Regions from separate parts of the Pseudoalteromonas sp. APM04 genome, predicted to be linked through region 1. Evidence: predicted binding sites of a transcription regulator. Region 1 holds the regulator's gene; the other holds the start of a gene.
What was found. Region 1 encodes FliA, which starts transcription of late flagellar genes. Its sites were predicted from a motif close to CTAAAGNTNNNNNNNNNNNNGCCGATA; they were not measured.

Region 1 (3,183 bases):
ATCCTACTCGTGCATGCATGATTGATCGTTTAGTCGGTATGGGAATAGATAAAGATGTTGCTGAGCAAATGGCGTGCTTTGTACCTGACGATGTATCTCGCCAGCAAGGTTGGAAAGCACTTTTAACAATGGTTGAAGATCAGATGCAGACAACCAACAACGAGATTTTACGTCAAGGCGGTGTATACGCCTTAGTCGGCCCAACGGGTGTTGGCAAAACAACAACCGTTGCTAAATTAGCTGCGCTTGGCGCACAAAAATACGGTGCAGACAAAGTCGCTTTAATCACAACAGACACATACAGAATTGGTGCTTATGAGCAACTCGCCACTTATGGCCGAATTATAGGTTGTGGTGTAAAGCAAGTTAAAGATGCTAATGAATTAGCTGAAGTTTTATATCATTTACGAAATAAACGACTAGTATTAATTGATACTGCGGGTATGAGCCAACGCGACTTGCGCTTAACAGAGCAACTTAATACGCTAATGCGTAATCAGCGTGTTGATATTCGCAGTTATTTAGTGCTCAGCGCAACATCGCAAATACATGTGTTGCAAGAAACCGTTAGGCACTTTAAAAAAGTGCAGTTAAGTGGTTGTATATTCACCAAATTAGACGAATCTTTAAGTTTAGGTGAGATTATTAGTATAGCGATTCAAAATCGCCTTCCAATAGGGTATCTTACTAACGGTCAACGAGTACCAGAAGATATTCGAGTTGCAAATGCTGAAAAACTAGTTAAAAAGGCTGAGCAACTCTATTTAAAAAGAGCAAAAGTACAACATTCAAGGCACCAAGCAGTGGCGCCAAGCACAGTAGGGATGTATGATTAACACAGTATTAGATCAAGCAAGTGGCCTGCGCAAAATGAGTCAAAACAATAACAACGGCGTAAAAGTTATCGCTGTCACTGGCGGTAAAGGTGGAGTAGGAAAAACAAATGTTTCTCTGAATACTGCAATTGCATTAGGCCAGCAAGGTAACAGAGTGTTGGTTCTTGATGCCGATTTAGGCTTAGCAAACTGTGACGTTATGCTAGGACTACGTGTTGAACGTAACTTATCACATGTTTTATCTGGTGAATGTGAACTTGATGAAATTTTAGTTGAAGGCCCCGCAGGTATAAAGATTGTACCCGCAACGTCAGGCTCTCAAAGTATGGTTGAATTATCGCCTTCAGAGCACGCGGGACTTATACGGGCTTTTAGTGAATTAAATACAGAATTTGATATTTTAATTGTCGATACAGCCGCAGGTATTTCAGACATGGTGCTGAGTTTTTCTCGCGCGGCACAAGACGTCATGGTTGTTGTATGCGACGAGCCCACATCGATTACAGATGCTTACGCGCTCATTAAAGTGTTGAGTCGCGAGCATGGTGTATACAAATTTAAAATTGTTGCAAATATGGTCCGTAGTATGCGTGAAGGGCAAGAGTTATTTGCTAAACTTTCCAAAGTGACCGATCGTTTTTTAGATGTATCAATGGACCTGGTCGCAACGGTTCCCTACGACGAAAATATGCGCAAAGCAACGCGTCGCCAAAAAGTTATTGTAGAGCTTTTTCCTAATTCGCCGGCGGCACTTGCTTTTCAAGCGTTAGCAACAAAAGCAGTTAAATGGCCAATACCTAATCAACCATCAGGTCATCTGGAGTTTTTCATAGAGAAACTAGTAAACGGCTAATTATGACAACATTGGTGAATAAAGTTATGGGATATCAATCAGCACAAAACTTAAATGTGATTGTTGAAAAACATGCATCACTTGTCAAAAAAGTGGCATGTCATCTTATAGCGCGTTTACCAGCCAGCGTGCAGCTGGACGATTTAATACAATCAGGAATGATAGGTCTGATTGAAGCATCTAAAAGTTTTGATGCAACCAAAGGGGCTAGCTTTGAAACTTTTGCGGGGATTCGTATTCGTGGGGCAATGCTTGACGAGATGCGACGTGGCGATTGGGCACCCCGTTCAGTACATCGTAAAAGCCGTTTGGTGGCCGAAACAATTGCTTTTTTAGAAAAAAGCTTAAACCGTGAGCCAACAGATATAGAAGTTGCTGAAAAACTTGAAATTTCGTTAAATGAGTACCATCATATCTTAAACGATGTAAATGCAAGTAAAGTACTCGGTATTGAAGACCTTGGTGTTGATGAAGATGCCATCAGTCCAGTGGGCCAAGATTTAGCGCTAGACAAACCGTTTAATAATGTTAAAAATGAGCGGTTTAACGAGTCTCTATTAGGTGCAATAAAATCTTTACCAGAACGTGATGCAATGGTGCTGTCTTTGTACTATAACGATGAAATGAATTTAAAAGAAATAGGGCATATACTCGATGTAAGTGAATCGCGTGTAAGTCAAATACATGGTCAGGCGATGATTAAGCTTAAAGCTAAAATCAATGACTGGATAAATTAGTAGTAAGTAAACAAGGTTAAGACCTCACTGGGGGATGTTTTGGATAAAAACATGAAAATTCTGGTTGTTGACGATTTTTCAACAATGAGACGTATTATTAAAAATCTGTTGCGTGACTTAGGTTTCACTAATGTTCAAGAAGCAGACGATGGGTCAACCGCTTTGCCAATGCTACAAAATCAAGTATTTGATTTTGTTGTTACCGATTGGAATATGCCAGGAATGCAGGGTATAGACCTACTAAGAGCAATACGTGCGGATGATAAGCTTAAACACATTCCAGTATTGATGGTAACGGCTGAAGCTAAAAAAGAACAAATTATAGCGGCAGCACAGGCAGGTGTTAATGGTTATATCGTTAAGCCATTTACTGCTGGAACACTCAAAACTAAATTAGAAAAAGTATTTGAACGTTTAGGCTAATGATAGGGGGAGAGGCTTATGTCAGCACTTGCTGCGCCTCAAATAACTTTAGAACAAGCTCGTCAGCTCGTTGTTTTTCTAGAAAACGGTGAGCAAGACAAAGCCAATCAGTTAATTTTAGATACCGCTTCTAAGGAGCAATCTGAAATATTTGCTGAGGTTGGAAAGTTAACCCGTCAATTGCATGAAGCTTTAAAAAGCTTTGAGCTAGACACTCGCTTATCTGACTTAACTACCGATGCTATTCCAGATGCAAAAAAACGGCTCAATTATGTTATAGAAATGACAGAAAATGCCGCGAATAAAACAATGGATGCTGTTGAGGCTAGCCTAC
Region 2 (3,183 bases), 1.7 Mb from region 1:
AATACGAATAATAATTTGCTGACCTAATGATTCAAGTTCTATTGCACCATCTATTATTTGCCTTTCTAACTGCTGCGCTATTTTTTTAACTAGCTCATTTGTTTGCTCTTGATCTGCAGCGGATATTGCTTGTTCTGATGACTGCTCTTGTGAGGTACTTCTAGATTCACCGCCACGTTTATCGCCTCGCTGTTCTTGCCTGCCGCCCGCTGAACTTTCATCACCAGCCTGAAACTCTAGCATTTGCTGGGTCATTTCAACGGTTTGCTGTTGAATAGTTTCAATGGGTGTAGGCTCTGGCTTACCTGGGGTAAATTCCATAGCGATAACCGATGTCCCTTTTGGGATATCTTTAACTTCAATTTTATTTTGCACACCAAAAGCAAACTTCATTGAACCTGCAATTTGTTTAAATTTAAGTACATCCATTTCTGAGAATGCCAATAAGAGTACAAAAAAGCACATCAATAGCGACATTAAATCAGCAAATGTACCCATCCAAGCAGGCAAACCGGGGGGTGGGCATTTGCACTCTTCATCAGACATGGTTACTCCTCGGTATCAACTTTACGCTTAGACTCAGCCAAGTAGTTTTTCAAAATACCTTCAATAACTTTGGGGTTTTGACCATCTTGAATTCCTAAAATAGCATCGAGAATCAAACGCTGATTCATCGCTTCTTCGTCTTTACGCAGCTCAAGTTTTACCTGAATCGGAATTGCTACTACATTCGCCAAAAATGCACCATACAGAGTGGTCAATAGTGCCACGGCCATTGCAGGTCCGATAGCTTTGGGGTCGTCCATGTTTGATAACATGGCAACGAGGCCTATCAATGTACCAATCATTCCCATTGCGGGAGCTATGTCGGCAAGTGCTTTAAATAAGCCAGCACCTAGTTCATGACGGGTCGTGGTTAGGGAAATATCCTTTTGAAGTGTAGCGCGCACAACATCTGCGTCATGACCGTCAACAAGCATGTCAACGCCTTTACGCATAAATGGGTTTGGGATTTCAGCTTCTTCGAGTGCTAAAAAGCCACCTTTACGGGCAGAATCCGCAAGCTCTACTGCTTTTTCTATTAACTCTTCAGGCGACTCAATTTTAAACATGAATGCCTTACCAACAACCTTACCTATCCCTAAAAACTGAGACATAGTGAAGTTTGATAAAACAATAAACAGCGAGCCACCAAATACAATTACACTTGAAGGCGCATCGGCAAACATGCCCATTTCACCGCTACTACTCATAAACATAGACATGACAATTAAGCCTATTGCGCCTAGGATCCCTATTATGGTTGCTAAATCCACATTTCCTCCAGAGATTTCATGTTTAAATGCCTTATCATAAACTTTTTATTATTAACTGCTTATCGGCAACATACTGAATTGCTTAAGTCATTTTTGTAAATAAACATAAAAGTTATATTTATTATTTTATATCAAGTTAGGCGCACTGCCTAATTATCGAGTTTTCCTGACTAATAACACTGATTAACACGCGATTAATCGCGCTAAATGTAAAAAACTCATATCATCCTTTGACCTAGTTTAGCATTCCCCCTAAAATTGGCTCCTAAATTTATCATGTAAGCTGAAATAAAGATGGCGACTAAAAAACCTGAAAACTTAAGTTTCGAAAAAGCACTAGAAGAATTATCAACAATTGTTAGTGAAATGGAACAAGGTGATTTATCGCTTGAACAATCATTAAAGCAGTTCGAGCGTGGTATTGCACTCGCTGGTGCGTCATCTGAAAAACTACAGCAAGCAGAACAAAAAGTATCTATTTTAATGGGTAATAGCGAAAAGTCAGCACTTACAAACTTTAATAATGATATGGAATAGTTGTGAGCATAAAAGACTATATTGAACGTGCTCAAATAGATGTAGCCACTACACTCAATAGCTACTTTGAACAACCGCTCGATAGCGATAAAACAATAAAAGAAGCCACTCATTACAGCTTATTTAATGGTGGAAAAAGGCTGCGCCCTTTTTTGGTGTACGCTGTTGGTGAAATGCTAGGCGCTAAAAAAAGTGACTTAGACGTTTTGGCTGCAGCCATAGAATGCATTCATAGTTATTCATTAGTACATGACGACCTACCAGCTATGGATGATGACGATTTACGCCGCGGCTACCCCACTTGCCATATTGTGTATGGCGAAGCGCAAGCCATTTTAGCGGGTGATGCATTACAAACTCTTGCCTTTGAACTTATAGCCACACATAACTTTAATTGCTCAGCGCAATCACAAGTAAAAATGATTGCTGCACTTGCACATGCATCAGGTATTGAAGGGATGGTGGCAGGACAAGGTTTAGACATTGCCGCAACTGACAAAGTTGTTTCTGTACAAGAGCTTGAGCGCATCCATAAGTTAAAAACCGGTGCACTAATTAACTGTGCTATAACACTAGGTGCACTGTGCAGTGAAAAAGCAGATGAACAAACTTTAGAAAACTTGAGCGTTTTTGGGTATGCTATAGGGCTGGCATTTCAAGTACACGACGATATTTTAGACGTGGAAGGTGACACCTTTATACTAGGTAAACCACAAGGCTCAGATATAGAAGCGAATAAAGCGACATACCCGGCGTTATTAGGTATGCTAGGCGCTAAAGAAAAGGCGCAAAATTTAATAACACAAGCCCACGAAGCGTTAGCACTTATTGATGCAGATACTACGCTTCTTGCGTCGCTGGCAAATTACCTTATTGAACGTGACCACTAGTCACAGTTTAAGCGTATTGCAAATAGCACTGACATTATTACTTAACATTCGTTGTTCACTCCCATTTGAAAGCGAATGTGATCGAAGGATATAAAAAAGCCATGACACTTGATAGTAGCAAGTATCCATTACTTAACTTGGTTGACAAACCAGCTCAATTACGAGACTTAGCGCAAGATAAACTTCCCGAGTTTAGCAATGAGCTACGTGAGTATTTACTTAACTCTGTATCGCAAAGTAGCGGTCATTTAGCGTCTGGTTTAGGCACAGTTGAGCTTACAGTTGCACTTCATTATGTATATAACACACCAGAAGATCGTGTAGTGTGGGATGTTGGGCATCAAGCCTACCCGCATAAGATCTTAACGGGTCGCCGCGACCAAATGCATACTATTCGCCAAAAGGATGGTCTGCACCCATTCCCATTTAGAGATGAAAGT

Region 2: the regulator FliA is predicted to act here: its motif matches at 1,377-1,403, upstream of pomA (flagellar motor protein PomA).

The regions. Positions count from the first base shown of each region.
Region 1 covers NZ_CP094441.1:947,641-950,823, forward strand. The annotation lists gene flhF (flagellar biosynthesis protein FlhF) at 1-836, shown strand, start outside; gene MTP24_RS04470 (MinD/ParA family protein) at 829-1,689, shown strand; gene MTP24_RS04475 (RNA polymerase sigma factor FliA) at 1,716-2,426, shown strand; gene cheY (chemotaxis response regulator CheY) at 2,466-2,849, shown strand; gene MTP24_RS04485 (protein phosphatase CheZ) at 2,868-3,183, shown strand, end outside.
Region 2 covers NZ_CP094441.1:2,720,582-2,723,764, forward strand. The annotation lists gene MTP24_RS12545 (flagellar motor protein MotB) at 1-546, opposite strand, end outside; gene pomA (flagellar motor protein PomA) at 549-1,316, opposite strand; gene MTP24_RS12555 (exodeoxyribonuclease VII small subunit) at 1,611-1,853, shown strand; gene ispA ((2E,6E)-farnesyl diphosphate synthase) at 1,856-2,743, shown strand; gene dxs (1-deoxy-D-xylulose-5-phosphate synthase) at 2,845-3,183, shown strand, end outside.